DNA from 2 places in the Citrobacter braakii genome. Region 2 is predicted to be linked to the other one. Evidence: predicted binding sites of a transcription regulator. Region 2 holds the regulator's gene; the other holds the start of a gene.
The links. Region 2 encodes PhoB, which activates phosphate uptake and scavenging genes when phosphate is short. Its sites were predicted from a motif close to CTGTCATAAAACTGNCNNAT; they were not measured.
Positions count from the first base shown of each region.

Region 1: glpT (glycerol-3-phosphate transporter) is a predicted target of PhoB. The motif match lies at 8,873-8,892, and genes of this name have one in related genera.

Region 1 is NZ_CP045771.1:2,580,007-2,596,102, reverse strand. Features, by position in the region: gene gyrA (DNA topoisomerase (ATP-hydrolyzing) subunit A) at 1-1,028, opposite strand, end outside; gene ubiG (bifunctional 2-polyprenyl-6-hydroxyphenol methylase/3-demethylubiquinol 3-O-methyltransferase UbiG) at 1,188-1,916, shown strand; gene nrdA (class 1a ribonucleoside-diphosphate reductase subunit alpha) at 2,360-4,645, shown strand; gene nrdB (class Ia ribonucleoside-diphosphate reductase subunit beta) at 4,758-5,888, shown strand; gene yfaE (ferredoxin-like diferric-tyrosyl radical cofactor maintenance protein YfaE) at 5,888-6,142, shown strand; gene glpQ (glycerophosphodiester phosphodiesterase) at 6,315-7,382, opposite strand; gene glpT (glycerol-3-phosphate transporter) at 7,386-8,744, opposite strand; gene glpA (anaerobic glycerol-3-phosphate dehydrogenase subunit A) at 9,015-10,643, shown strand; gene glpB (glycerol-3-phosphate dehydrogenase subunit GlpB) at 10,633-11,892, shown strand; gene glpC (anaerobic glycerol-3-phosphate dehydrogenase subunit GlpC) at 11,889-13,079, shown strand; gene GFC06_RS11955 (Rpn family recombination-promoting nuclease/putative transposase) at 13,263-14,177, shown strand; gene yfaU (2-keto-3-deoxy-L-rhamnonate aldolase) at 14,221-15,024, opposite strand; gene GFC06_RS11945 (MFS transporter) at 15,050-16,096, opposite strand, start outside.
Region 2 is NZ_CP045771.1:4,730,561-4,746,656, reverse strand. Features, by position in the region: gene sbcC (exonuclease subunit SbcC) at 1-2,186, opposite strand, end outside; gene sbcD (exonuclease subunit SbcD) at 2,183-3,385, opposite strand; gene phoB (phosphate response regulator transcription factor PhoB) at 3,576-4,265, shown strand; gene phoR (phosphate regulon sensor histidine kinase PhoR) at 4,316-5,611, shown strand; gene brnQ (branched-chain amino acid transporter carrier protein BrnQ) at 6,017-7,336, shown strand; gene proY (proline-specific permease ProY) at 7,417-8,790, shown strand; gene malZ (maltodextrin glucosidase) at 8,929-10,746, shown strand; gene GFC06_RS22375 (LysR family transcriptional regulator) at 10,740-11,642, opposite strand; gene GFC06_RS22370 (hydrolase) at 11,916-12,557, shown strand; gene GFC06_RS22365 (antibiotic biosynthesis monooxygenase) at 12,731-13,276, shown strand; gene GFC06_RS22360 (amidohydrolase) at 13,298-15,166, shown strand; gene GFC06_RS22355 (DUF2339 domain-containing protein) at 15,303-16,096, shown strand, end outside.

The sequences.
Region 1 (16,096 bases), 2.2 Mb from region 2:
TTCGGCTGTCCATGGTGCAACGCAACCATGTTGATACCGAAAGAAACCTGCAGTTGGGTCTGGGAGTAGAGGTTATTCAGAACCACTTCCCCGACTGCGTCGCGTTTCACTTCAATCACGATGCGCATACCGTCTTTGTCAGACTCGTCACGCAGCGCGCTGATACCTTCAACGCGTTTGTCTTTTACCAGCTCGGCGATTTTCTCGATCAGGCGCGCTTTGTTCACCTGATACGGAATTTCATGGACGATGATGGTTTCACGGCCAGTTTTGGCATCCGCTTCGACTTCCGCGCGCGCGCGAATGTACACCTTGCCACGGCCGGTACGGTAGGCTTCTTCAATACCACGACGACCGTTGATGATCGCGGCGGTCGGGAAGTCCGGACCCGGAATATGTTCCATCAGCCCTTCAATGCTGATGTCTTCATCGTCAATGTATGCCAGGCAGCCGTTGATCACTTCCGTCAGGTTGTGCGGCGGAATGTTGGTTGCCATACCTACCGCGATACCGGACGAGCCGTTCACCAGCAGGTTAGGAATTTTGGTTGGCATGACGTCAGGAATTTGTTCGGTGCCGTCGTAGTTATCGACGAAATCCACCGTTTCTTTTTCCAGGTCAGCCATCAGCTCATGGGCGATTTTCGACATACGGATTTCCGTATAACGCATCGCCGCTGCGGAGTCGCCATCGACAGAACCAAAGTTACCCTGACCATCTACCAGCATGTAACGCAAGGAGAATGGCTGCGCCATACGAACAATGGTGTCGTAAACGGCGGTATCACCATGAGGGTGGTATTTACCGATTACGTCACCAACGACACGGGCAGATTTTTTATAGGCTTTATTCCAGTCGTTGCCCAATACGTTCATGGCGTAAAGTACGCGACGGTGAACCGGCTTCAGGCCATCTCGGACGTCCGGCAGCGCACGGCCAACAATGACCGACATCGCATAATCCAGATAGGAGCTCTTCAGCTCTTCCTCAATGTTGACCGGTGTAATTTCTCTCGCAAGGTCGCTCATCTAACCGCTATCCCTCTACTGTATCCCGGATTCAAAGGTCGCAAATTATAACACATCCGTGCAGATTCAGGTAAATGGATTCCCCCCTGACAGAGGCTTTATTCATCCCGTCAGGCTGATATACTCATTTGCATCGCAAATTTAGGAGTAGAAGCCCCAATGAATGCCGAAAAACCTCCGGTAACTCACAACGTTGATCAGGAAGAAATTGCCAAGTTTGAAGCAGTCGCGTCACGCTGGTGGGATCTTGAGGGTGAATTTAAGCCACTGCACCGTATTAACCCGCTGCGCCTGGGCTATATCACGGAGCGCTCAGGCGGCCTGTTTGGTAAAAAGGTACTCGACGTCGGCTGCGGCGGCGGCATTCTGGCAGAAAGCATGGCGCGCGAAGGCGCAACCGTCACCGGTCTGGACATGGGCTTTGAACCGTTACAGGTAGCAAAACTGCATGCGCTGGAGAGTGGTATCCAGGTGGAATACGTTCAAGAAACGGTTGAAGAACATGCGGAAAAACATGCGCATCAGTATGACGTTGTGACCTGCATGGAAATGCTGGAGCACGTACCGGACCCGCAGTCGGTGGTCAGGGCCTGCGCCAGACTGGTCAAACCGGGCGGCGAAGTGTTTTTCTCCACGCTTAATCGCAACGGCAAATCCTGGCTAATGGCGGTGGTCGGCGCGGAATATATTTTGCGTATGGTGCCGAAAGGCACGCATGATGTGAAAAAATTCATTAAGCCGGCTGAACTGTTAGAGTGGGTTGACCAGACCGTGCTGAAAGAGCGTCATATGACCGGCCTGCACTACAACCCGATCACCAACAGTTTTAAACTCGGCCCCGGCGTTGATGTGAACTATATGCTACACACTACCGCGCAAGCAGATTAACCCCCTCCACCCGGCCGGATAAGGCGTGCAACGCCGCAATCCGGCACAGTGCCTGATAGTGCGCAGCTTTCGGGCCTGCGCATCGCCTACCAATCCTGAGTAGGATCGTCAGGGCAATTTTTGCGCCAGGTCATAAGAACTTACCTTGCCTTAGATGAAGAAATCAGCACTCGATCAAATTTTCTATTTTTTTTCTCAATTATTGACATCCTCGCCAGGCCTTATAAGACGCGCACTTAGCGATTATTACCCTTTTGCAACCTCAATTTAACCTCAAAATCAACTCTTGTACTGAAAAGAATCCCTACTAGAATACTCACCATATAGCGTCTACTTTATCAAACAACCCCTACATATAGTATTTATCCACAGACTTAGTCACAACATGACTTTGTGGATAATATGGGGGATATTTTTTCTTTCACGGACAGGTAAAAAACCACATGAATCAGAGTCTGCTGGTGACAAAGCGTGATGGTAGTACAGAGCGCATCAATCTCGACAAAATCCACCGAGTTCTGGATTGGGCGGCAGAAGGACTGAATAACGTATCGATTTCTCAGGTCGAGTTGCGCTCCCACATTCAGTTTTATGACGGTATCAAGACATCCGATATCCATGAAACAATCATCAAAGCTGCCGCCGACCTGATCTCGCGCGAGGCACCGGATTATCAGTACCTGGCTGCTCGCCTGGCGATTTTCCATCTGCGCAAAAAAGCCTACGGCGAGTTTGAACCGCCGAAACTGTTCGACCATGTCGTGAAAATGGTTGAAATGGGCAAATACGACAATCATCTGCTGGAAGACTACACGGAAGAAGAGTTCAAGCAGATGGACTCGTTCATCGTACACGACCGTGATATGACCTTCTCCTACGCTGCGGTGAAGCAGTTAGAAGGTAAATACCTGGTACAAAACCGTGTTACCGGTGAGATTTATGAAAGCGCGCAGTTCCTCTACATTCTGGTAGCGGCCTGCCTGTTCTCTAACTATCCGCGTGAAACGCGTCTGCAATACGTAAAACGTTTCTACGACGCCGTTTCTACGTTTAAAATTTCGCTGCCGACGCCGATTATGTCTGGCGTGCGTACCCCTACCCGTCAGTTCAGCTCCTGCGTACTGATCGAGTGCGGCGACAGCCTGGACTCCATCAACGCCACCTCCAGCGCGATTGTGAAATACGTTTCCCAGCGCGCCGGCATCGGTATCAACGCCGGTCGCATCCGTGCGCTGGGTAGCCCGATCCGCGGCGGAGAAGCGTTCCACACCGGTTGTATTCCGTTCTACAAGCACTTCCAGACCGCGGTAAAATCCTGCTCCCAGGGCGGCGTACGCGGCGGTGCTGCAACGCTGTTCTACCCAATGTGGCACCTGGAAGTTGAAAGCCTGCTGGTCCTGAAAAACAACCGTGGCGTCGAAGGCAACCGCGTGCGTCACATGGACTACGGCGTACAGATCAACAAACTGATGTACACCCGTCTGCTGAAGGGCGGCGACATCACGCTGTTCAGCCCGTCCGACGTCCCGGGCCTGTATGATGCGTTCTTCGCTGACCAGGACGAATTCGAACGTCTGTACACCAAATATGAAAACGACGACAGTATCCGCAAGCAACGCGTGAAAGCCGTTGAACTGTTCTCTCTGATGATGCAGGAACGTGCCTCTACCGGGCGTATCTATATTCAGAACGTTGACCACTGCAACACCCATAGCCCGTTTGATCCAATTGTCGCTCCGGTGCGCCAGTCTAACCTGTGCCTGGAAATCGCCCTGCCGACCAAACCGCTGACCGACGTTAACGACGAAAACGGCGAAATTGCGCTGTGTACGCTGTCCGCATTTAACCTCGGTGCTATCAACAGCCTGGACGAGCTGGAAGAGCTGGCCGAATTGGCGGTGCGCGCGCTGGATGCGCTGCTCGATTATCAGGATTATCCGATTCCTGCCGCCAAACGCGGCGCGATGGGTCGCCGTACGCTGGGTATTGGCGTGATCAACTACGCCTACTGGCTGGCGAAAAACGGTAAGCGTTATTCTGACGGCAGCGCGAACAACCTGACTCACAAAACCTTTGAAGCCATTCAGTATTACCTGATGAAAGCCTCTAACGAGCTGGCGAAAGAGCAAGGCGCGTGCCCGTGGTTTAACGAAACGACCTACTCCAAAGGTATTCTGCCGATCGATACCTATAAAAAAGATCTCGATGCTATTGTCAACGAGCCGCTGCATCTGGACTGGGAACAACTGCGCGAATCCATCAAAACGCACGGTCTGCGTAACTCCACGCTGTCAGCCCTGATGCCATCGGAGACCTCTTCGCAGATCTCTAACGCCACCAACGGTATTGAACCACCGCGCGGCTATGTGAGCATCAAAGCGTCGAAAGACGGTATTCTGCGCCAGGTCGTGCCGGACTACGAACACCTGCACGACGCGTACGAACTGCTGTGGGAAATGCCGAACAACGATGGCTATTTGCAGCTGGTAGGTATCATGCAGAAATTTATCGATCAGTCGATTTCCGCCAACACCAACTATGATCCGTCGCGCTTCCCATCCGGAAAAGTACCGATGCAGCAGTTACTGAAAGACCTGCTCACCGCCTACAAATTTGGTGTCAAAACGCTGTATTATCAAAACACCCGTGACGGTGCGGAAGATTCTCAGGACGATCTGGTGCCGTCCATTCAGGACGATGGCTGCGAAAGCGGCGCATGTAAGATCTGATGAACGATGCCGGGTGGCACCAGGCTCACCCGGCCTACAGTAGCTTGGTTTGTAGGCCGGAAAGGGTGCTTGTAACGCCATCCGGCACTCATCCCACAAAGGATTCACATCAATGGCATACACCACTTTTTCACAGACGAAAAATAACCAACTTCTGGAACCGATGTTCTTCGGCCAGCCGGTGAACGTCGCCCGCTACGATCAGCAAAAATATGACATCTTCGAAAAACTGATCGAAAAGCAGCTCTCTTTCTTCTGGCGTCCGGAAGAAGTTGATGTTTCTCGCGATCGCATCGACTTCCAGGCGCTGCCGGAACATGAAAAGCATATCTTCATCAGCAACCTGAAGTATCAAACGCTGCTGGACTCCATTCAGGGACGTAGCCCGAACGTGGCGCTGCTGCCGTTAATCTCGATCCCTGAGCTGGAAACCTGGGTGGAAACATGGGCGTTTTCAGAAACGATCCACTCCCGTTCCTACACCCACATCATTCGTAACATCGTGAACGATCCGGCGGTGGTGTTTGATGACATCGTCACCAACGAGCAGATCCAGAAACGCGCGGAAGGCATTTCCAGCTATTACGACGAATTGATTGAGATGACCAGCTACTGGCATTTGCTGGGCGAAGGCACGCATACCGTTAACGGTAAAACGGTTGTCGTAAGCCTGCGTGAACTGAAGAAGAAGCTGTATCTGTGCCTGATGAGCGTGAACGCGCTGGAAGCGATCCGCTTCTACGTCAGCTTCGCCTGCTCCTTCGCCTTCGCCGAACGCGAACTGATGGAAGGCAACGCGAAAATTATTCGCCTGATCGCCCGCGATGAAGCCCTGCATTTGACCGGGACCCAGCATATGCTGAATCTACTGCGCAGCGGTGTGGACGATCCGGAAATGGCGGAAATCGCCGAAGAGTGTAAACAAGAATGTTACGACCTGTTCGTACAGGCCGCGCTGCAGGAAAAAGAGTGGGCGGATTATCTGTTCCGTGACGGCTCAATGATTGGCCTGAACAAAGATATTCTGTGCCAGTACGTTGAGTACATCACCAACATCCGTATGCAGGCTGTCGGACTCGACTTGCCGTTCCAGACCCGCTCTAACCCAATCCCATGGATCAACACCTGGCTGGTGTCTGATAACGTGCAGGTTGCGCCGCAGGAAGTGGAAGTCAGCTCTTACCTGGTCGGCCAGATCGATTCGGAAGTCGATACCGACGACCTGAGTAACTTCCAGCTCTGATGGGCCGCGTTACTCTGCGCATCTCTGGCACACAACTGCTGTGCCAGGATGAACACCCTTCCCTGCTTGCCGCGCTCGAATCGCACAATGTTGAAGTTGAATACCAGTGCCGCGCAGGTTATTGCGGCTCCTGCCGTACCCGTCTGGTAGCGGGACAGGTCGACTGGATTGCCGAACCTCTGGCCTTCATTCAGCCAGGTGAAATTTTGCCCTGCTGCTGTCGGGCAAAAGGCGATATTGAAATAGAGCTGTAACGCGTGGCGGGATAAAAATTACGACTAAAAAAGAGCCGCCGATGGACGGCAGCTCTTTATTTCTCCTGGAGGCAGGTATGGCCACGTTGACGGCAGACGGCCTTATCTAGCCGTTAATAACGTTTGATCCAACCAGGCCTGTGACCGGAGGTGCATCACAGACCTTGTGCCATTACTCTTTATTCAGGAATGTCACTGCTTTGTCGGGGAAGTCGGTGAACAGCCCGTCAACGCCCGCCTTGTTATACAGAATGTCATACAGCTGGTTTACGTCAGTGGTGTAATCCGGCAGTTGATCGGCACGAACGGTATAAGGATGCACCACCATCTTATTCTGATGCGCGTCCTGTACCATGCCCGTTAACGAGATATTGCCTTTCTTCGACTTCTCATCAATCAGCATGTGATAGTCCGGCCCAATGCCGTCCGCATACTGCGCAACCTGCTTCATGGCACCCGGTTTAAACATCCAGTCGTAGTTGTAATTAACCCAACTACCGTCCGGCTTTTTCTCCTGAGTTTCATTCCAGTCAGTGTACGCAATCAACTGTACCAGATTGAGATCCATCCCCATCTTCGGTTCCAGTTCATTCTTAATGCGCTTTAACTCTGCGACATCAAAACACTGTAGATAAACCTTGTCATTCTTGTCGGTGTACCCGTACTTTTTCAGCACTTCCAGCGTTTTAGCCGCAATGTCCTTCCCTTCCTGATGATGGAACCACGGCGCTTTCATTTCCGGGTAAATGCCAATGTTTTTACCGGTTGAATGATTTAATCCCTGAACGAACTCAATCTCTTCTTCGAAAGTGTGCACACGGAAATCAGATTTACCCATCGGGAAACGCCCTGGGTAGGTCTGGACCTTTTTGCCATTTTCGATATCAAAGCCTTCGGTAAATTTCAGCGATTTAATCTCATCCAGCGTAAAGTCGATAGCGTAGTAGCGCCCATCTTTACGCGCACGATCCGGGAAACGCTCGGCAACATCGGTGACGCGGTCAAGGTAGTGGTCATGCAGGACAACCAGATGGTCGTCCTTGGTCATCACCAAATCCTGTTCCAGGTAATCAGCCCCCTGAGCATAAGCCATCGCTTTTGCTGGCAGCGTATGCTCCGGTAGATAACCGCTGGCGCCACGGTGCGCAATCACGATTTTTTCTGCGGCAACCGCCGCGCTGCTCACCACAATACCTGTCAGCATTAGCGCCACGCTGAGACTTTTCAATGTGGTTTTCATCTATTAGCCCCCGTTACGCTTCAGTGCGATCTCTTCGTGATGGCGTTTTTCGCCAATCATGACGACCACCAGCAGAATAACCGCCAGCACGCTACCGCCAATCATCACCATAAAGCCGCCGTCCCAACCGAAGAAGTCAACGGTATAGCCAACAATGGCGCTCGCCGCTACGGAACCGCCGAGATAACCAAACAGACCGGTAAAGCCAGCCGCCGTACCCGCCGCTTTTTTCGGTGCCAGTTCCAGCGCATGCAGACCAATCAACATTACCGGACCGTAGATCAGGAAGCCGATGATAATCATACAAGCCATATCCACGTTCGGGTTGCCTGCCGGGTTCATCCAGTAGACGATAGTCGCGATAGTCACCAGCGTCATAAAGAACACGCCGGTCGCACCACGGTTGCCACGGAAGACTTTATCCGACATCCAGCCGCACAGCAGCGTGCCCGGAATACCCGCATACTCATACAGGAAGTAGGCCCAGGATGATTTATCCAGCGCGAAATGTTTCACTTCTTTCAGATAGGTCGGGGACCAGTCCAGGATGCCGTAGCGCAGCAGATAAACAAACACGTTGGCGATAGCGATGTACCACAACAGTTTGTTCGGCAGTACGTATTGCATGAAGATCTGCTTCGCAGTCAGCTCTTCTTCCGCTTTCTCGTTGTAATCGTCCGGGTAGTCGTTCTTGTACTCTTCGATAGGCGGCAGGCCACAAGACTGCGGCGTATCACGCATCAGAGCAAAAGCAAACAGCGCGACGACGATCGCACCGAAAGCAGGCATGTACAGCGCCGCTTTCCAGTCATTGAACCAGGCCATACCCAGCAGGAACAACAGAGGAGGCAGACCACCGCCCACGTTGTGCGCACAGTTCCAGACGGAGACAATGCCCCCACGCTCTTTCTGCGACCACCAGTGCACCATGGTACGACCACACGGCGGCCACCCCATTCCCTGGAACCATCCGCAGAGGAACAGCAGCACAAACATAACCGCAATGCTCGAAGTCGCCCACGGCACAAAGCCCATGAACAACATGACTGCGGCGGCCAGAATCAGACCCGCTGGCAGGAAAACGCGCGGATTCGAGCGATCCGAAACGGACCCCATGATGAATTTCGAAAATCCGTAAGCAATGGAGATACCGGATAACGCAAAACCCAGATCGCCACGCGAGAAACCTTGCTCAACCAGATACGGCATCGCAAGGGCAAAGTTCTTACGTACCAGATAGTACGCGGCATAGCCAAAGAATATCCCCAGAAAGATCTGCCAACGTAATCGACGATATGTCGGGTCGATCTCCGCTGCAGGCAAACGCGCCGTGTGTGACGCTGGTTTAAAAATGCTCAACATAGTGTAGCCTCCGTGGCCGTCTTTCATTCGAAGTAAACACTGCAGTTCGTCATTACTACCCTACCGCTCCCAGTGTGGCCGCGATGTTAAGGAAAGATACATAACAAAAATGTGAAACGCTGCACATATTGTTACAGATTTATGACAAATGTTCATAAAGGCGCACGAAATCACGTTTCATTTTCGAATAATGAGCGATTATGCGCGAAATCAAACAATCCATGTTTTTTATGTGGCTAAATGATAAAAAACGAACTGTGAGGAAAAACAATGAAAATTCGCGACTCGCAAACAAGTGACGTGATTATCATTGGTGGAGGAGCAACAGGTGCAGGGATCGCACGCGATTGTGCGCTGCGCGGGTTGCGCGTCATCTTAGTGGAACGCCACGATATCGCCACAGGGGCGACCGGACGTAACCACGGTCTGCTGCACAGCGGTGCACGCTACGCCGTCACCGACGCTGAATCTGCCCGGGAGTGCATCAGCGAAAACCAAATTCTCAAACGTATCGCCCGTCATTGCGTTGAGCCGACGGACGGTCTGTTTATTACCCTGCCGGAAGATGAACTCTCCTTCCAGGCAACCTTTATTCGCGCCTGTGAAGAGGCCGGTATTCGCGCAGAAGCAATTGACCCTAAGCAGGCGCGCATTATCGAACCTTCCGTCAACCCACAGCTGATTGGCGCGGTAAAAGTGCCGGACGGCACGGTTGATCCTTTCCGCTTAACCGCCGCCAACATGCTGGATGCGCGTGAGCATGGCGCAGTAATCTTAACGGCGCATGAAGTGACGGGACTGATTCGTGAAGGGGCAACGGTTTGCGGCGTGAACGTACGCAATCATCTGACGGGTGAGATGCAGTCTCTGCATGCACCGGTAGTCGTCAACGCCGCCGGGATCTGGGGCCAGCGCATTGCGGAATATGCCGATCTGAGCATCCGTATGTTCCCGGCCAAAGGTTCGCTGCTGATTATGGATCACCGCATTAACCAGCATGTCATCAACCGCTGTCGTAAGCCGTCTGACGCCGATATCCTGGTGCCCGGTGATACCATTTCGCTGATTGGCACCACCTCACAGCACATTGATTACGATGATATCGACAGCAACCGCGTCACCGCAGAAGAGGTCGATATACTGCTGCGTGAAGGCGAAAAACTGGCGCCGATTATGGCGAAAACGCGCATTTTACGCGCCTACTCCGGCGTGCGTCCTCTGGTAGCCAGCGACGACGATCCAAGTGGACGTAACGTCAGCCGTGGGATTGTACTGTTCGATCACGCCCAGCGTGACGGACTGGACGGGTTTATCACCATTACCGGCGGCAAATTGATGACCTACCGCCTGATGGCAGAGTGGGCCACCGATGCCGTTTGCCGTAAACTGGGCAATACCCAACCTTGCACAACGGCAGACACGGCGCTGCCTGGCTCACAAGAATCGACCGAGCATACGCTCAAACGCGTGATCTCGTTGCCCGCGCCACTGCGCGGCTCAGCGGTCTACCGTCACGGCGATCGCACCCCTGCGTGGCTTAGCGAAGGTCGTCAGCACCGCAGCCTGGTCTGTGAATGCGAAGCGGTCACTGCAGGTGAAGTGCAGTACGCCGTCGAGAATTTGACCGTCAACAGCCTGCTGGATTTGCGTCGCCGTACCCGTGTTGGAATGGGGACCTGCCAGGGCGAATTGTGTGCCTGCCGCGCCGCAGGTTTGCTGCAACGTTTTAATGTCACCACCGCCGCGCAATCTATCACTCAGCTTTCCGATTTCCTCAATGAACGCTGGAAAGGCGTGCAGCCTATCGCCTGGGGAGATGCGCTGCGCGAAAGCGAATTCACACGCTGGGTCTATCAGGGATTGTGCGGTCTGGAAAAGGAGCACCAGGATGAAATTTGATACCGTCATTATCGGCGGCGGCCTGGCCGGACTACTGTGCGGCCTGCAACTGCAAAAAAGCGGTTTACGCTGCACGATTGTCACTCGCGGCCAAAGCGCCCTGCATTTCTCCTCCGGCTCACTGGATTTGCTCAGCAACTTACCCGATGGCCAACCGGTGACGGATATAGAAGCAGGCCTGAATGCGCTGCGCACTCAGGCACCCGCGCACCCGTACAGCACCATCGGAACGCACAACGTCCTGGAGCTGGCCCAGCAGGCGCAAAATCTGCTGGAAGAATGCGGAACGCATTTGCAAGGCAAGGTACATCAGTCACATCAACGCATCACCCCGCTGGGAACGCTGCGCTCAACCTGGTTAAGTTCCCCGGAAGTTCCGGTCTGGCCGCTGTCCGCGCAGCGTATCTGCGTTGTAGGTATTAGCGGTTTACTGGATTTTCAGGCACATCTCGCCGCGGCGTCGCTGCGTCAACGCAATCTCAGCGTCGAGACGGCAGAAATCGATCTGCCTGAGCTGGATGTCCTGCGTGATAACCCGACCGAGTTTCGCGCCGTCAATATTGCGCGCCTGCTGGATAACGAAGATAAATGGTCGCTGCTCTATGACGCTTTACTGCCAGTAGCAAAAACCTGCGACATGATAATTATGCCGGCCTGCTTCGGTCTGGCGGATGAACAGCTCTGGCAATGGCTTAACGAGCGCCTCCCCTGCTCGCTGACGCTGTTACCGACCCTACCGCCTTCGGTACTGGGTATGCGTTTGCATAACAAATTGCAGCGCCAGTTTGTGCGCCAGGGCGGCGTCTGGATGCCGGGTGATGAAGTGAAGAAAATCACCTGTCAGGACGGCGTGGTCAGCGAAATCTGGACCCGTAATCATGCCGATATTCCTTTGCGGCCACGTTTCGCCGTGCTCGCCAGCGGCAGCTTCTTCAGCAGCGGGCTGGTCGCCACGCGTGAGGCCATCTACGAACCTATCCTGGGGCTGGATGTACAGCAAACCGCCACGCGCGCCGAGTGGTATGAGCGTGACGTCTTCGACCCACAACCGTGGCAGCAATTTGGCGTTACGACCGATGCCGGGCTGCGCCCGTCGCTGGCGGGACAAACGATAGAGAACATGTATGCCATCGGTTCCGTTCTCGGCGGATTCGACCCTATCGCCCAGGGTTGCGGAGGCGGCGTGTGCGCTGTTAGCGCCTTACACGCCGCACATCATATTGCGAAACGTGCAGGAGGCCAGCAATGAGCGACACACGTTTTGAAAGTTGTATCAAATGCACGGTGTGCACCACGGCCTGCCCGGTAAGTCGCGTCAATCCGAACTACCCTGGTCCTAAACAGGCCGGACCGGACGGTGAGCGTCTGCGCCTGAAAGATGGCGCGTTATATGACGATGCGCTGAAATACTGCATCAACTGTAAGCGCTGCGAAGTGGCCTGTCCGTCAGATGTGAAGATTGGCGATATCATCCAACGCGCGCGCGCCAAATACGACACTACGCGTCCGTCGCTGCGTAACTTCGTCTTAAGCCATACCGATTTGATGGGTAGCGTGTCCACACCGTTCGCCCCGATAGTGAATACCGCCACCTCACTCAAACCGGTGCGTCAGTTGCTGGATTACGCGCTAAAAATCGACCATCGCCGTACGCTGCCGAAGTACTCTTTCGGTACCTTCCGCCGCTGGTATCGCAGCGTTGCCGCACAGCAAGCGCAATATCAGGATCAGGTTGCCTTTTTCCACGGCTGTTTTGTGAATTATAACCATCCGCAGCTCGGCAAAGACCTGATCAAAGTGTTGAATGCGATGGGAACCGGGGTGCAACTGCTGAGCAAAGAGAAATGCTGCGGCGTACCGCTGATTGCCAACGGCTTTACCGATAAAGCGCGTAAGCAGGCGGTGAGCAACGTGGCCTCCCTCAGAGAAGCAATTGACGGCAAAGGCATTCCGGTGATCGCCACCTCATCAACCTGCACCTTTGCGCTGCGTGATGAATATCCGGAAGTGCTGGACGTCGACAACTCAGGTCTACGCGAACACATTGAACTGGCAACCCGCTGGCTGTGGCGCAAGCTGGATGAAGGCAAAACGCTGCCGCTGAAAACGCTGCCGCTGAAAGTGGTCTACCACACGCCATGCCACATGGAGAAAATGGGCTGGACGCTCTACACGCTGGAACTGCTACGACAAATTCCAGGGCTGGAGCTAACGGTGCTGGACTCGCAATGCTGCGGGATTGCCGGGACATACGGCTTTAAAAAGGAAAACTACCCGACATCGCAGTCCATTGGCGCACCGCTGTTCCGCCAGATTGAAGACAGCGGCGCTGATATCGTCGTCACCGACTGCGAAACCTGTAAATGGCAGATTGAGATGTCGACAAGCAAACGCTGCGAACACCCCATCACCCTGCTTGCCAAAGCGTTAGGTTAATTCTGTTGCCCGGTGGCGTTGGCTACCGGGCATTTTTGCGAATGCCGTTGTACATAACTGAATACGTTGCAACCGGACGTATTTATCTCTGACTCCTCCACGCAAAGAATCAATTCCACGAATGCAGCCCGCGTCATCCGTGGGTACCGTCACGCCATCTTCTTCCTCTGGTGACGGACTACCATGGCTAAATCAGCAACATCAACACCGCATGATGCGGTTTTTAAAAAGATAATTTCTTATCCTGAGATGGCTCGCGATTTTCTTGAAATTCACCTTCCCGTCGCATTACGCGAGATATGTGACCTGCAAACGCTGAAGCTGGAGCCTACCAGTTTTATCGAAAAGGATCTCCGTGCTTACTATTCCGACGTATTGTGGTCGTTAAAAACCCGCGAAGGTGAAGGCTACATCTACTGCGTTATCGAACATCAGAGTACAGCGGTACAACACATGGCATTTCGCCTGATGCGTTATGCCACTGCCGCCATGCAATATCACCTGGATGCCGGATACAGAACGCTACCTCTGGTTATCCCCATGCTTTTTTATCACGGGCAACAGAGCCCGTATCCGTGGTCGCTCAACTGGCTGGACGAATTTGATTACCCACAACTGGCGCGCAAGCTTTACTCAGAAGCATTTCCGCTAGTGGACATCACTGTGGTATCTGACGACGAGATTATGCAGCATCGGCGTATCGCTCTACTTGAACTGATGCAAAAACATATCCGCGATCGCGATGTGATGGGACTGGTGGACAGGCTGGTCGCGCTTTTAGTTACTCGTACCGTTAATGACAGCCAGTTGCAAACGCTGTTTAATTATCTGCTACAGCGCGGTGAGGCTTCTCATGTCAGCGAATTTATCCGTGAAATTGCCGGGCGCTCACCCCATAACAAGGAGAAATTGATGACGATCGCAGAGAAACTACGCCAGGAAGGCCATCACAATGGATTGCAGGAAGGCTGGCTAAAAGGAACACGAGAAGAAGCATTACGTATTGCCCGCATGATGCTGGAGCGAGGCATCGATCATGAGACAGTCCTGACCATTACCGGATTTTCTGCTGACGACGTGACAGAGCATCACCATTAGGAGCTATTTCAGGCCCGATGGCGCTACACCACCGGGCCCGATATTAATAACTACTTTTCAACGTTTGCTTACTCTGGTCTGGCTTAAACATTGCCAGCCTGCGATCCAGCGCTTCGGTATAAAGCATGGTATCCACGCCTACCGCGACAAAATTTGCTCCCCATTGCAGACATTTCTGCGCCATTGCTGGGTCAACAGCGAGGAAACCGGCTGCTTTTCCGGCTGCGCGAATACGGCGAATGCTTTGCTCAATGATCCGCTGCACCTCCGGGTGTCCGGCATTATCCGGATAGCCCAACGACGCAGAAAGATCCGCCGGGCCAATAAAGACACCGTCAATACCGTCAACGTCCAGAATGGCATCCAGATTATCCAGTGCCGCTTTGCTTTCGACCTGTACCAGCAGGCAGAGTGATTCATTAGCCTGGGCCATATAATTGTCGATACGCCCCCAGCGCGCCGCCCGTGCCACGCTGGCGCCGACACCACGCTCGCCGAGCGGTGGATAACGAGTCGCGGAAACCACCTGAAGCGCCTGCTCTGCGCTGTCGACCATCGGGACAAGCAGCGTCTGCGCGCCAATATCCAGCACCTGCTTGATCAACGCTTTACTGCCCTCCACCGGGCGAACCACAGGCTGGCTGGCATAAGGCGCAATCGCCTGCAACTGATGGTAAAGATCCTGCACCGTGTTCGGCGCGTGTTCTCCATCAATCAGCAGCCAGTCATAGCCCGACGTCGCGGCAATCTCCGCCATGTAAGAGGTGGTCGAACTAAGCCACAGGCCGACCTGGACTTCCCCTTTGCGTAATCCTTCTTTGAAGGGATTTGATAACAATGCGTTCATAACGATCCTTACAACGTAGATAAGATTAATGATGCGCAGCGCCTGCTTGTGAAACTGAACGGTTCACACTCAGCGTAAAGATGATTAGCGAGCCAATAATCGCGACGCCCGCGAGGACCAGCAGACCCGCCGCATCGCTGGCAAACACCGTTTCGGCTTTGACGCGCAGAATGGGAGCAATAAAGCCGCCGACGGCACCAAACAGGTTGACGAAGCCGATCCCCGCCGCCAGAGCTGTCCCGGAAAGAAGTTGCGTTGGCATCGTCCAGAACACCGGCTGTACCGCAATGAAACCGACCGCCGCGACGCAGAGCGCCACAATCGCCAGTACCGGTGAAACCAGCCCGGAAAGGCCAATGCCGATTCCTGCCGCCAGCAGCGTCAGCGCGGCAACATTACGCCGGTCGCCGGTGCGATCGGAGTAGCGAGGAATAAGCCATGTACCAAACAGCGCCGCCACCCACGGTATTGCCGCCACGACCGAAGCCGTAAAGCCCACTTTTGTCCCTAACAACGCAGCAACCTGAGTTGGCAGGAAGAAGATCAGGCCATACACCGCCACCTGGATCGTCAGATAGATAATCGCCAGTTGCCAGACACGGCCATTACGCAGCGCATCCGACAGGCGTGAAGTGACCTTTTTTTCCTCTTCACTTGTCAACTGGCTAATGAGCATCGCCTTTTCCTCCGCGCTCAGGAAACGCGCCTGCTGCGGGGTATCATCCAGCCAGAAGAAGGTGAAAACACCCGCGCCTACCGCCAGTAAACCTTCGATAACGAACATCCAGAACCATCCCGGATGCCCCATAAACCCGTGCATCTCCAACAGCGCACCGGAAAGCGGCGATCCCAGGGTTAACGCCAGCGGCGCCCCCATGTAGAACAGCCCCATGATGCTGGCGCGGTTACGCTGGGGGAACCACTGGGACGTCAGGTAGATCATACCGGGGAAGAAGCCCGCCTCTGCCGCCCCCAGCAGAGTACGGATAATCAGGAATTTCGATTCAGTATCCGCCCATGCCATCGCCGCAGAGAGGAATCCCCACAGCAACGTGGTGGTACCAATCCAGGT
Region 2 (16,096 bases):
AAAGAGAGGCAATCGTCGTGCACCTGCCGCCAGTTTTCCAGCGACAGATTCTCAATGTTTTCACCAAGCGCATCGGTTTCAGGCAGCGTTTCCAGCACCGGCGCAAGCTGGGCGATTCGAGCCTGTAATTCAGTCAGTTCGTTCTGGCGCTGCTGCCACATTTGCGCTTCGTTCGCCCGTTCGCTCAGCCATGAGGCGACTTCACCCTCGGCCGGAAGGGACAGACCATGACGGGCCAGCTCGGCGGTTAGCGTTGCCTGACGCTGGTCAATATGCTGCTGGAGCTGAGTAATCTGCTCTGTGTGTGCGGTGATTTGCGCTTGCAGGGTATGACGCAGACTCAGCTGGTGAAGCTGCTGCTCGTGCTCTTCCTGGGCGGCAAGCCACGGGGCGATGTCATCCTGCGGTTGCAGCGTCACGTTGAGGCTGGCGGTGACGGTCTGCCACTCTTGAGTAAGTGCTTGCTCTTCCTGAGAAAGCGTTTGTACTTCGCGTTCATCGCGCTGAAGTTGCTGGGTTATCGCCTCGAGTTGACCGCGTAGCGTTGAACCCTCATCGGCAAGCGTTTTGACCTCTTTTTCCAGCGCTTCACGCCGTGTCTGATTCACACTCAGTTCGAGCGTTTGATAGCGCTCAATCGCCGGGTGCGTGGTGGAGCCGCAAAGTGGGCAAGGCATGCCGGATTGCAATAGTGCCCGCTGGCTTTCCAGATCTTTGATGCGGGCTTCCTGCTCGCAAATGATTCTCACATCGGCAAGCTGCTGATTTTTATCTTTATAGCGCTGACGCTTTTCTGTAAGCACCGCATTGCGCTGGGCCAGCTCCTGCTGACGCTGCACAAGCGTGGCGCGTAGCTGCGCCAGTTGCTTTTGCTTCGGGGCGATTTGCCCGTGCAGATTACTCAGCCGCTGGCGTAACGGACGAAGCTGCACATGTTGCGCCAGCGCTTCCGTTACCTGTTGTACCGAAAGGGTCAGCGTGGGAAGCGCCAGCGCATCGAGCTTGCGCGTGTCGTTCTCTCGCAACTGCTGCCACTGGCGCAGTTGGACGCTGGCGTCGGACTGTTGGGCCAGCAGCGCTTTCCATCCTGCCAGTTCGCTACTCCACAAGCGGAAGCGGTCATGTTCCTTCAACCAGTCGGTTAACGTTTGCTGTCCGGCGAGCATAGCGGCTGACTGCGTTTGTGCCTGCTGACGAATACGTCCGCGCAGCGCTAAGCTGCTTTGTAAGCGAGCATTCACTTCCTGAATCTTCTGTCGCGTACGGTCAATCGTAGCCGTTTGTTCCTGGATTCGCTCCCAGTGTGGGCGTAACGCTCTGGCCGGGAGTGCCAGACTCAGCGCCGCCAGTTGCGGCTGCGCGTCTTCCTGCGCCTGAAGTGCAGCCTGTAATGCCTGCTGGTGGCGGTTTATCTCCGCCTGTAGCTCATTTTGCCGCATGAGCCAGTTGAGGTGCTGCTGCTGGGCTTGTTGGCAGGTAAGATATTGTTTTTCTTCGTCAGTAAGTACCTGCAAACTTTCTGTCAGGGATTGCAGCTGTTCTGGCGTTAACAGCGCAACACCGCTGGCCTGGGCCTGCAATTTTTCCAGTTCCGTACGCGCTGATTTGTGCTTTTCAAATACCATGGCGGAGATTTGGCCGTAGATCTCAGTGCCGGTCAGCTCTTCCAGCAGCTCGGCGCGTTCTTTCGGTTTGGCATTGAGAAATGCGGCAAACTGCCCCTGAGACAGCAGCATCGAACGGGTAAAACGTCCGTAATCCAGCCCGGTAAGCTCGGCGGTCATCTCCAGCTTATCTTTGACCTTATCGGCGAGGATTTTACCGTCGGAGCAGCGGGCCAGCTCTACGCGAGGGACCTGCAGATTGCCCTCCGGCTGATTGCGTGCCCGGTTCTGGCTCCAGAATGCGCGGTAGGCTTCGCCCCGCACCTCAAACTCGACCTCGGCCAGACACTCCGCGGTGTCGCGGGTCATCAGGTCGTTTTGCGACTGTGACACGGTATTCAGGCGCGGCGTTTCGTGGTACAGCGCAAGGCAAATTGCGTCCAGCAGGGTCGTTTTTCCCGCACCCGTTGGTCCGGTGATGGCGAATAACCCGTTGCTGGCAAACGGTTCTGCCGTAAAATCGACTTTCCATTCTCCCTTCAGGGAGTTGAGGTTTTTCAGGCGCAGGCTGAGAATTTTCATGCTTCAGCCTCCCCGGCGAGCGTTTGTAAGGTTGCGCTAAACAGCTGGTTAAGCCGCTCACGCTGCGGTTCTTCGAGTTCTTCCAGCGCCAGGCGGCGGTCAAAAACCTCTGCCACGCTCAGCTCGCTTAACGTTTCACGTCGTTCATTGGCCATAATGCGTTCGCGCTGTTCACGACTGCGGCGCACCAGTAGCACCTCTACCGGTAAATCTTCGGTTAAGGCCTGGATCTTACGTTGCATATCATGCAGGTAGTCGTCGGTGGTGATTTCAATATCCAGCCACACCGGTGGCTCTTGCTGCACGCCGCGCCACTGCTCAAGCTGGGTAGTAATGGCGGCTAAATCGCCTTTCAGTACCGCAAGCTGCTGCGTAACCGGCACGGTGAGATTTTCAACGGCGCTAAGTTTCCCCGCGTCAAAGCTCACCAGATGTACACATTTGCTTTTGCCGCACTCGTCAAAACTGAGGGCAATCGGCGAGCCGCAGTAGCGAATATGTTCCGTGCCGCCGATAACCTGCGCCCGGTGAATATGTCCCAGCGCGATGTAGTCTGCCGGTGGGAAGTTTTGCGCCGGGAAGGCGTCCAGCGTACCGATATAAATGTCACGTACGGCGTCGCTTTTACTGGCTCCGACGGTGGTCAAATGCCCGGTCGCAATGATGGGAAGATTGTGGTCGCCGCGCAGCGTGCAGGCATCCTGATACTGCTGCTGATAATAGTCGGTGATTGCGCCCAGTAAATGCTGCTGTTTTTCTTGTCCTGTCAGCCCAGCCTGGCTGGTGATGATGTCGCGCGGACGTAAAAAAGGCACCGGACACAGGATCGCCCCCGGCGTACCGTCGCGTAGCGGCAGTATCTGCGGCCCATGGCCAGCGCTGGCAACCACCGTGGTGTTGAGAAACGCCAGAATATCGCGGGATTCATTGAGCGTGGCGACAGAGTCGTGGTTGCCTGCCAGCACCACCAGATGACAGCCGGTTTGCTGCAGATTGACGACAAAACGGTTATACAGCTCACGGGCATAGCTAGGCGGTGAGCCGGTATCGAAAATATCGCCTGCCACAATAATGGCATCCACCTGCTGGGATTGTGCCGTTTCCAGCAGCCAGTCGAGAAAGGCCTGATGCTCGGCGGCGCGGCTCTTGCTGTAGAAATTTTGGCCCAGATGCCAGTCAGACGTGTGAAGGATGCGCATAAGAGTTCCATGACGGTAAAACAATGGCGGGGATTATAACCCTTCACGAGTGGGAATATCTTGTCTCCGGGCTGTCATAATTCGCCGGGCTGCGTTAAACCTGGACTATCTTTTCATAAATCTGTCATAAAACTGACGCATAATGGCACTGTATTGATGGCAAACGATTTAATTACAAACAGGGCAAATCATGGCGAGACGTATTCTGGTCGTAGAAGATGAAGCTCCAATTCGTGAAATGGTCTGCTTCGTGCTCGAGCAAAACGGATTTCAACCCGTTGAAGCCGAAGACTATGACAGTGCTGTGAACCAACTCAATGAACCCTGGCCGGATCTCGTCCTGCTTGATTGGATGCTTCCCGGCGGCTCGGGTCTACAGTTTATTAAACATCTCAAGCGCGAAGCGATGACGCGGGATATCCCGGTGATGATGCTGACGGCGAGGGGGGAAGAGGAAGATCGCGTCCGGGGGCTGGAAACCGGCGCGGATGACTATATTACCAAGCCCTTTTCTCCCAAGGAGCTGGTGGCGCGTATTAAAGCAGTTCTGCGTCGTATTTCACCGATGGCGGTGGAAGAGGTTATAGAGATGCAGGGGCTAAGCCTTGATCCCACCTCGCATCGCGTGATGACCGGCGAGGATCCGCTGGATATGGGGCCGACCGAATTCAAACTGTTGCACTTCTTTATGACTCATCCCGAGCGTGTCTACAGTCGCGAGCAACTCCTCAATCATGTCTGGGGAACCAATGTGTACGTGGAAGACCGGACAGTGGATGTGCACATCCGCCGCTTACGTAAGGCGCTGGAGCACAGCGGACACGATCGTATGGTGCAGACGGTTCGCGGGACGGGATATCGTTTTTCAACCCGCTTCTGACTGACAAGAATCAGGGCCTGAAGGAATAGGCCGTATAGGGAGTAAGACGTTTGCTAGAACGATTGTCATGGAAAAGGTTGGTACTGGAGCTGATCCTGTGCTGCATACCGGCATTTATCCTTAGCGCTTTTTTCGGTTACCTGCCCTGGTTTTTACTGGCGTCGGTAACGGGCCTGCTTATCTGGCATTTCTGGAATTTATTACGTTTGTCCTGGTGGCTATGGGTCGACAGAAGCATGACGCCGCCGCCGGGGCGAGGCAGTTGGGAGCCGTTGCTGTACGGGCTGCATCAAATGCAACTGCGCAACAAAAAGCGCCGTCGTGAACTGGGTAATCTGATTAAACGTTTTCGCAGCGGGGCGGAATCGCTACCCGACGCGGTGGTGCTGACCACTGAAGAAGGCGGTATCTTCTGGTGTAACGGACTGGCTCAGCAGGTTCTGGGACTGCGCTGGCCGGACGATAGCGGGCAAAATATTCTTAACCTGTTGCGCTACCCGGAATTTACACAATATCTGAAAACGCGCGATTTTAGCCGACCGATCAATCTGGTACTCAATACCGGACGGCATCTGGAAATTCGCGTGATGCCCTATACCGATAAGCAACTGCTGATGGTGGCGCGCGACGTTACCCAGATGCATCAACTGGAAGGTTCACGACGTAACTTTTTCGCCAACGCCAGCCATGAACTGCGTACGCCTCTGACGGTGTTACAAGGGTACCTGGAAATGATGCAGGAGCATCCGCTGGAAGGGACGACGCGTGAAAAAGCGCTGCATACCATGCGCGAACAAACGTATCGCATGGAAGGGCTGGTGAAACAGCTGCTGACGCTGTCAAAAATTGAGGCTGCTCCGACGCTACTGCTGAATGAGAAGGTCGATGTGCCCATGATGCTGCGCGTGCTCGAACACGAAGCGCAAACGCTGAGCCAGCAAAAACATACGTTTACCTTTGATGTTGATAACAGCCTGAACGTGCGGGGTAACGAGGAGCAGTTGCGTAGCGCTATCTCGAATCTCGTCTACAACGCGGTGAACCATACGCCAGCGGGAACGCACATTACCGTACGCTGGCAGCATGTGGCGTCGGGGGCGGAGTTTTGCGTGGAAGACAACGGTCCAGGCATTGCCGCCGAGCATATTCCACGCTTAACCGAACGTTTTTATCGTGTGGATAAGGCGCGATCGCGGCAAACGGGCGGCAGCGGACTTGGTCTGGCCATCGTTAAGCATGCGCTGCATCATCACGACAGTCGCTTGAATATCGAAAGCGAACCAGGCGTTGGGACGCGATTTAGTTTCGTGATCCCGGAACGTTTAATTGCCAAAATTAACGGTTAAGGCGCATTCGTAAGATAATCTTTCCAAAAGCCAGCGCAAGCTGGCTTTTTCTATGCGGTCAATATAACCATCCTGAATTTTACGACGTTTGGTTGTTTTTTGTTCGAACTATTACCCATACCTTTTTCCATGAAATGGTGTTTTGTGCTAACCCCATTTTTCATATCGCTATATTGTTCTGGTTTTGGGATCCCACCTTGCTTTAAAACGTTATAAGCGTTTAAATTGCGCTCCAGGTGCTGTCATACCGACTGCATTTACGCGGTAAATCGAAAAACTATTCTTCGCCGCGCCAGTCTGGGAGTGTTTCCCGCTGGAATTGAGCAAAAATGCCGCTGTATTGTCCCCCAGGGAAAGGCAAAAATTTATTATTTTCAACACCACATCCACAGGCAGTAAGACTTTATGACCCATCAGTTAAAATCGCGCGATATTATCGCTTTGGGATTTATGACATTTGCACTGTTCGTTGGTGCAGGTAACATCATCTTCCCCCCAATGGTTGGTTTGCAGGCAGGTGAACACGTCTGGACTGCGGCTTTTGGCTTTTTGATTACCGCCGTTGGCCTGCCGGTACTTACCGTTGTCGCGCTGGCGAAAGTCGGTGGTGGTGTGGACCGACTGAGCACGCCTATCGGTAAAGTCGCTGGTTTGCTGCTGGCGACCGTGTGCTACCTGGCTGTTGGACCGTTATTTGCTACGCCGCGTACCGCAACGGTCTCTTTCGAAGTCGGGATTGCACCGCTGACCGGTGACTCCGCGCTGCCACTGCTTATCTACAGCGTGGTCTATTTCGCGATTGTGATTCTGGTTTCGCTGTATCCGGGCAAACTGCTGGATACGGTTGGTAATTTCCTGGCTCCGCTGAAAATCCTGGCGCTGGTGGTCCTGTCTGTCGCCGCAATCGTCTGGCCAGCAGGCCCGATCAGCAATGCGATGGAAGCCTATCAAACTGCGGCGTTTTCTAATGGCTTCGTGAACGGGTATCTGACCATGGATACGCTGGGCGCGATGGTATTTGGTATTGTTATCGTCAACGCCGCTCGCTCGCGTGGCGTTACTGAAGCGCGTCTGCTGACCCGTTATACCGTTTGGGCGGGTTTGATGGCGGGTGTGGGCTTAACGCTGCTGTATCTCGCGTTGTTCCGTCTGGGTTCAGATAGCGCAATTCTGGTCGATCAGTCTGCTAACGGCGCGGCAATTCTGCATGCGTATGTTCAGCACACCTTTGGTGGCGCAGGGAGCTTCCTGCTGGCGGCGTTGATTTTCATCGCCTGTCTGGTCACCGCTGTTGGCCTGACCTGCGCGTGCGCAGAGTTCTTTGCCCAGTACGTTCCACTGTCTTATCGTACGCTGGTATTTATCCTCGGCGGCTTCTCGATGGTGGTCTCTAACCTGGGTCTGAGCCATCTGATTCAGATCTCTATTCCGGTGCTGACGGCTATCTATCCGCCATGTATCGCACTGGTTGTATTAAGTTTTACCCGCTCATGGTGGCATAATTCTTCCCGCGTCATTGCACCTGCGATGTTTATCAGCCTGATTTTTGGTATCCTTGATGGCATTAAAGCTTCTGCAATTGGCGACGTGTTACCGGCCTGGACCCAGCGTTTACCGCTGGCGGAGCAGGGGCTGGCGTGGTTGATGCCAACAGTCGTGATGGTGGTCCTGGCAGTTATCTGGGATCGTGCAGCGGGTCGACAAGTGACCTCCAGCGCACACTAATATCACTGACAATAAGTTTTAACCACGGGGCTATTAACATGGCCCCGTGGTTTTTTATTGTGTTAACAGGTTAGGAATCGATGGAAAGTAATAACAAGCTAAAGCGTGGGCTGAGCACCCGGCACATTCGCTTTATGGCATTAGGTTCAGCAATTGGTACCGGGCTGTTCTACGGCTCGGCCGATGCCATCAAAATGGCGGGGCCAAGCGTGTTGCTGGCCTATATTATCGGCGGCGTAGCGGCGTATATCATTATGCGCGCGCTGGGCGAAATGTCCGTTCATAACCCTGCTGCCAGCTCCTTCTCGCGCTATGCGCAGGAAAACCTCGGACCGCTGGCAGGCTACATAACCGGCTGGACCTACTGTTTTGAAATCCTGATTGTCGCCATTGCCGATGTGACTGCCTTTGGTATTTACATGGGCGTCTGGTTCCCGGCCGTACCGCACTGGATTTGGGTACTCAGCGTGGTATTGATTATCTGCGCCATCAACCTGATGAGCGTGAAGGTGTTTGGCGAGCTGGAATTTTGGTTCTCATTCTTTAAAGTCGCCACCATTATCATCATGATTGTCGCCGGTTTTGGCATCATCATTTGGGGGATTGGTAACGGCGGACAGCCTACCGGTATCCATAATCTGTGGAGCAACGGCGGTTTCTTCAGCAACGGCTGGCTCGGCATGGTGATGTCGCTACAAATGGTGATGTTCGCCTACGGCGGGATTGAGATTATCGGGATTACCGCTGGCGAAGCCAAAGACCCGGAAAAATCTATTCCGCGCGCCATCAATTCCGTACCGATGCGTATCCTCGTGTTTTACGTGGGGACGCTGTTCGTCATCATGTCTATTTACCCGTGGAACCAGGTCGGCACTGACGGTAGCCCGTTCGTTCTGACGTTCCAGCATATGGGGATTACCTTTGCCGCCGGGATCCTTAACTTCGTAGTCCTGACCGCGTCGCTGTCGGCCATCAACTCTGACGTCTTTGGCGTGGGGCGTATGCTGCATGGTATGGCGGAGCAGGGCAGCGCGCCGAAAATGTTCGCCAAGACGTCGCGTCGTGGCGTGCCATGGGTGACGGTGATGGTGATGACCATCGCGCTGCTGTTTGCGGTGTATCTAAACTACATCATGCCGGAAAACGTCTTCCTGGTGATCGCCTCTCTGGCGACCTTCGCAACGGTATGGGTGTGGATTATGATCCTGCTGTCACAAATTGCCTTCCGTCGTCGTCTGCCGCCGGAAGAGGTTAGGGCGCTGAAATTTAAAGTGCCGGGTGGGGTTGTGACGACCGTCATTGGCCTGATTTTCCTGGTCTTTATCATCGCGCTTATCGGCTATCATCCGGATACCCGCATTTCGCTATACGTCGGCTTTGCGTGGATTATCCTGCTGCTTGCCGGCTGGGTTTTCAAGCGCCGTCGCGAGCGCCAACTGGCTGAAGCGCAGTAATATTTTTGCCGGGTAGCTTAATGTTACCCGGCAATTTTCTCCTCCCCCACACTCCTCCCCCAATAAACGTTAAGATGATGAGTGATCCTGCACTTCGCTATGGCAAGGTGACGTCATTATCATCAAAGGGGATACGTGATGTTGAACGCCTGGCACCTTCCGGTTGCCCCATTTGTTAAGCAAAACAAAGATCAACTGACGATTACATTATGGCTGGCGGGGGAAAATCCACCCCAGCGGGTGACGCTACGCGCAGAAAACGATAACGAAGAGATTTCGTTGGGTATGCACAAGCAACGCAGCCAGCCGCAACCGGGCGTGACCGCGTGGAGAGCGGCGATCGATCTCTCCAGCGGACAGCCTCGTCGACGCTATAGTTTTAAATTACTTTGGCTCGATCGTCAGCTGTGGTTTACCCCGCAGGGATTCAGCCGTTTTCCGCCTGCGCGTCTGGAGCAGTTTGCTGTTGATGTGCCGGATAACGGTCCGCAGTGGGCCGCCGATCAGATTTTTTACCAAATTTTCCCGGACCGTTTTGCCCGCAGCCAGTCGCGTGAAGCGACTCAGGATAACGTCTATTACCACCATGCCGCCGGACACGATATTGTGCGGCGCGAGTGGGATGAACCGCTTACGGCCCAGGCCGGTGGCTCCACGTTTTATGGCGGCGATTTGGACGGCATCAGCGAAAAGCTGCCGTATCTGAAAACGTTAGGCGTCACGGCGCTGTACCTGAATCCGGTATTTACCGCGCCGAGCGTGCATAAATACGATACCGAAGATTACCGTCATGTTGATCCGCAGTTTGGCGGCGACAGGGCGCTGCTGCGCCTGCGTCACACCACCCAACAGCAGGGGATGCGCCTGATTCTCGACGGTGTTTTTAACCATTGCGGCGATTCACACGCCTGGTTTGACCGACATAATCGGGGAACGGATGGCGCGTGCCATAATCCGCAATCCCCCTGGCGCGACTGGTATCATTTCTCAGCCGACGGCGTCGCGCTCGACTGGCTGGGGTATTCCAGCCTGCCCAAGCTGGACTTTTCCTCTGAAAGCCTGGTGAATGAAATTTATCGCGGCGAAGACAGTATCGTTCGCCACTGGCTGAAAGCGCCGTGGAGTATGGACGGCTGGCGTCTTGACGTGGTGCATATGCTGGGAGAGGCCGGTGGTGCGCACAACAACCTGCAGCACGTGGCCGGAATTACGCAGGCGGCGAAAGAGACCCAGTCAGAGGCGTATGTGGTGGGCGAGCATTTTGGCGACGCGCGCCAATGGTTGCAGGCCGACGCGGAAGATGCCGCCATGAACTATCGCGGTTTTACCTTCCCGATATGGGGATTTCTCGCCAATACCGATATCTCATACGATCCGCAATTCATTGACGCCCAGACCTGTATGGCGTGGATGGATAACTATCGCGCGGGTTTGTCGCATCAGCAGCAGTTGCGGATGTTCAACCAGCTCGACAGCCACGATACCGCCCGTTTTAAATCTCTGCTCGGTAAAGACGTCGCACGTTTACCATTGGCGGTGGTGTGGCTGTTTACCTGGCCTGGCGTGCCCTGTATTTACTACGGTGACGAAGTGGGACTGGATGGGAACAACGATCCGTTTTGTCGCAAACCATTCCCGTGGCAGCCTGAAAAACAGGACGCTAACCTGCTGGCGTTGTATCAGCGGCTGGCAACATTACGCCACCAGAGCCAGGCGCTGCGCCATGGTGGTTGTCAGGTGATTTACGCCGAGGATAACGTGGTGGTGTTTGTACGCGTGCTAAACCGCCAGCGCGTATTGGTGGCGATTAACCGTGGCCACGCCTGTGAAGTGGTCCTGCCAGCCTCGCCATTACTTAGCGTCAGCCAATGGCAGCACCAGGAGGGCAAAGGCGTGCTTGCCGAGGATATCCTGACGCTGCCGGCGATTTCCGCCTCGGTGTGGATGGGTCATTGATATAAGCGCGTAACATCCGGGCTTGCCAGTAGCGTTTCCCGCCACCAGCGCTGCGCCAGTCCATCGCGGTTATTGCGCCAGGCCATATAGGCCACGTCTTTTTGGCGAAATGAGATGACCGTTTTTTCCACCAGCTCGCCCGTGGCAAGCCACGGGTTAGCAATATGGCGGGGGAGAAATCCGCAGCCCAAGCCGGCCCGCAGTAGCATCACCTTACTGTGGAAATCATCAACGCGAATCTGCGCCTGCTCCTCCATCAGATTGGTTTGTAACGGATGACAAAAGCGGGCGCTGTCGCTAATGACAATCGCCCGGTGCAGGCACAGCTGTTCGTTAGTCAGGCCATCCGGTGCTGCGGCCAGCGGATGCTCAGGCGCAACGACAAACACATTGTCCAGCGTGCCAAGCATTTTGTAGGACCAGGCCGCTGACGTGGGCGGTTCATTAATCGCCCCCAAAATAATATCTGCTCCATTATGCGTCAGCTCTTCCCAGGAGCCCGCCAGCGTATGGTGGGTGAAGTTAAGGCGGGTTTGCTTATTCAGCGCGTGAAATTCATCGACAATGGGCAACAGCGAGGCGAAAGGGAAGGAGTCGTCCAGCGCAATCGCCAGCTCTTTTTCCCAGCCTGAACTCAGCTGCACCGCCTGTTTTTCGAGATCTTTTGCCGCACTCAGCAGCAAACGTCCCTTTTCCAGCATCATCTGACCGGTGTCGGTAAATTTTGCCCGGTGACCGGAACGGTCAAGCAACTCGATATTCAAATCACTTTCCAGCTTTTGAATCATATAGCTGAGTGCTGCAGGGGTTTTAAACAGCGATTCCGCCGCCGCGGCAAATGAACCCTGTTTATCAAGTGCGTCGAGAATTAGCAAAACATCCAGATTGATGCGCATAAGCAGAAAATATCCTGAAAATTAAACCCCTCTGTTGTACCGAATGGAGAAAAACAATGCCAGTGAATAAATTAGATGAGTCATGCGCATTTTTTTGATGTTGTTTAGGATATATCGCAACACAAAATTAATAGTTTCACTGGATGGTAAGTTTTCTTTAATAACTCGTTAGAAATTTCCCGCTATACTCAACAAGCTTTCTGATTCAGGATCCTGCTGCTGACGGCAGATACAGACCGTTGCCTTTTAACTTATTGATTAAGAAGGTGTGCTATGTCTATTCGGGAACTGATTGACCCTCAAAACTCAACGCTTATTTTTATTGATCATCAGCCGCAAATGTCATTTGGTGTGGCGAATATTGACCGCCAGACTTTGAAAAATAATACCGTGGCATTAGCGAAGGCCGGGAAAATATTTAATGTTCCGGTGATTTATACTTCTGTGGAAACGAAAAGTTTTAGCGGTTATATCTGGCCGGAATTGTTAGCGGTTCATCCTGATGTGAAACCAATTGAACGCACCTCGATGAACTCCTGGGAAGATGCGGCGTTTGTGAAAGCCGTGGAAGCGACCGGGCGTAAAAAATTGATTATCTCCGCGCTGTGGACCGAAGTATGCCTGACTTTCCCGGCGCTGATGGCGCTGGAAGCGGGTTACGAAGTTTATGTGGTAACTGACACTTCTGGCGGCACGTCCGTGGATGCCCACGAGCGTTCTATCGACCGCATGGTACAGGCGGGTGCCGTACCTGTGACCTGGCAACAGGTTCTTCTCGAGTACCAGCGCGACTGGTCCCGCAAAGAAACCTACGACGCCGTCATGGATCTGGTACGTGAGCACAGCGGCGCCTACGGTATGGGCGTGGATTACGCCTACACCATGGTGCATGGCGCGCCGGAACGTAAAGCCTAAATACACCTCATCCTTCATGTTGCCTCTTTGTAGGCTTCGTTTGCGTACCCCGGTCACTCACTTTGTCAGCCTCCGGGGATACACAATCTTGCCGCTTCGATGCGCCATGAATGATTTTGTGTATTGCTTCCGTGGCCTAAGCGGGCCTGTTTCCTCTCAACAAGGAACCCTTTATGGCGCAGAACAAACATGTGACGTTGGTGATTTCTCACACCCTGCTGCCTGAACAAGCGCAGCGGTATGAGCAGTGGCTGGGGAAAATCATGCCGGTGGCGGCCGAGTTTCCCGGTCATCTGGGGGCGAATGTGATTCGTCCAGCAGATGGCAACAATCTGTGGAACATCATTATCCGCTTCGACACGCTTGAGCATCTGTATAACTGGACCCAGTCCGATACGCGCCGCGTGCTGGTCGAAGAGATTGCCCCGCTGCTGGCGGAAGGGGATAAAACTGAAATCCGCACCGAAGCGGCGTTCTGGTTTACGCCGCCCGCGCCCCATGTACGTCAGCCCAGGCGCTGGAAACAGTTTCTGATAACCCTGCTGGTGATTTTTCCCAGCACCAATCTGGTGCCGTGGTTGACCGGCATTGTGCTGCCTGCCATGAAGGGCTCGTTACTCCTGCATCTGATCAATGATGCCTGTGTGGTTGCGCTGGTGGTCTGGTTCTGGATGCCCATCGTAACCCGTCTGTTTGCCGGATGGCTGAAAAAAGCCTGACCGGTTTCTCAGGAGATTGTTATGTCTCAAACTGCCACACTGATTCTGACTCACGGAAAAATTCATACTCTCGAAAGACAAAACCCGCAGGTCGAGGCGGTGGCGATCGCCAATGGTAAGATCCTGGCGACCGGTAGCCACGATCGCATCATGAGTTTTGCCACCGACGGGACGCAGGTTGTCGATCTGCAGGGACATACGGTGATCCCGGGCCTGAACGATTCGCACCTGCACCTCATTCGCGGCGGTCTGAATTACAACCTGGAATTGCGTTGGGAAGGCGTACCGTCGCTGGCGGACGCGCTGCGCATGCTCAAAGAGCAGGCTGACAGAACGCCATCGCCGCAATGGGTGCGCGTGGTGGGCGGCTGGAGCGAATTCCAGTTTGCCGAACGTCGCATGCCAACCCTCGAAGAACTGAATGAAGCTGCCCCGGATACCCCAGTTTTTGTTCTGCACCTCTACGACAGAGCTTTGCTGAACCGTGCTGCACTGAAAGCAGTCGGCTACACCAAGGCGACGCCGGACCCGGCGGGCGGTGAGATTGTGCGTGATAGCAACGGTAACCCAACCGGGATGCTGATCGCCAAACCCAACGCCATGATCCTTTATTCGACGCTGGCAAAAGGACCAAAACTGCCGCTGGAAATGCAGGTCAACTCGACCCGGCAGTTTATGCGCGAGCTGAACCGTCTAGGGCTGACCAGCGCCATCGATGCAGGCGGTGGTTTTCAGAACTACCCGGAAGATTACGAGATAATTGAGCAGTTACACGCCCACAAACAGATGACGGTGCGCATCGCCTACAACTTGTTTACCCAGCGTCCGCAGCAGGAACTGGAAGACTTTGAACGCTGGACCGATATGCTTAAACCAAGGCAGGGGACCGACTTCTACCGTGCCAATGGGGCAGGGGAAATGCTGGTCTTCTCGGCCGCGGATTTTGAAGACTTCCTCCAGCCACGCCCGGATCTGCCGGAAGGTATGGAAGATGAGCTGGAGCGCGTGGTGCGCCACCTCGTGGAGCACCGCTGGCCGTTCCGCCTGCACGCCACCTACGATGAATCCATCAGCCGTATGCTCGACGTATTCGAGAAGGTGAATCGCGATATCCCGTTCAATGGGCTGCACTGGTTCTTCGATCACGCTGAAACAATTACCGAACGGAATATCGAGCGCGTAAAAGCGCTGGGGGGCGGGATCGCTGTTCAGCACCGTATGGCGTTCCAGGGCGAATATTTTGTCGATCGCTACGGCAAAGATGCGGTCAAACATACCCCGCCGGTGGCGAAAATGCTGGCGGCTGAAGTTCCGGTAGGGCTGGGGACTGATGCCACCCGCGTGGCCAGCTACAACCCGTGGACAGCGCTCTACTGGCTGGTTTCGGGACGTACTGTGGGAGGGATGGCGATGTACGATGATAACAATCGCCTGCCGCGCGATGTGGCGCTGGAATTGTGGACGGCCGGTAGCGCCTGGTTCTCCAGCGAACAGGGTAAGAAAGGGCGCATCGAGAAAGACCAACTGGCCGACCTGGTGGTGCTGTCTAAAGATTACTTCAGTGTGCCGGAAGAGGAGATCAAAGGCATAGAGTCGGTAATGACCATTGTCGATGGCAAAGTGGTGTATGCGGCCGGGCATTTCACTCCGCTGGCGCCGCCGGCCATCCCGGTTGTACCTGACTGGTCGCCGGTGGTAAAAGTGCCGGGGCACTATCGCTCAGCGCCGCCTGCTGCGGCGAAAATTGGCGCAATGGTGCAGATGCACCAGTGCTGCGGCAGCTGCGGCGTACACGGCCATCAGCATGATATAGCGCGTAAATCGGCAATTCCGGTGTCAGATGACCGGGCTTTCTGGGGCGCGCTTGGCTGCTCCTGCTTCGCGTTTTAATCCCTCATCACAGCCCCTGGCCAAACGCAGGGGCTGATTGTCTATTCTGAAAAGCGGTTCATCGCGTTAACCGATATGGCGCAACTGCAACAATTTGTGTCATTCTGGTCTGTCTTTATACAGTGAAGGTGGAAACATGGATGAGCTGCTAACCCTTGGCTGCATTGTATTATTCTTCGCGCTGGTAGTCGTTCCTGGCCTCGCGATCGTGGCATTCAGACGCAGTGCGGCTGTACGTTCTGAGCTGATGGTCTTGCGCCGTCGGGTAGAGGAGCTGGAGCTGCGCGGTGTGGCGCAGACCAGCGCCGTTGAGCCAACGGCAGCAAAAGAAATTGTTCCTGCCGATGCGTCAACGGCTGCGATGAGCAGCGTATCGCCGGAGCCTGTAACTGAGCCGCCGCCTGAGCCCGTTAACCCGTGGGCTTCACAGCCGAAGCCGGATAATGCGGCGGTATCTACGCCCGACGTCGAGCGGCCTTCTGCTTTTGGCGGGGTAATGTCATCGCTGGTGCGCTGGTTTATGCAGGGTAACCCGTTGGCAAAGCTCGGTATTTTGCTCCTGTTTTTGGGGCTTTCTTTCCTGCTGCGTTATACGGTCGAACATTCTCTGTTTCCGCTGGAGCTGCGTCTGGTGGCGGCCGCGCTGTTCGCTATTGTGCTGTTGGCGTTGGGCTGGCGGTTGCGGCATAAGCAACCGATCTATGCGCTGATATTACAGGGGGGAGCTACCGGAGCACTCTATCTCACCGTCTTTGGCGCGTTCCGGCTGTGGCAAATGCTGCCAATGACGCTGGCATTTGCGCTGCTGGTGGTGATTTGTGCGGCGAGTGTGGGGCTGGCTATTCTGCAAAAGGCGCTCAGCCTGGCGATGCTGGCAAGTCTTGGCGGTTATCTCGCGCCGCTGCTGCTTTCCACCGGCGGCGGCAGTCA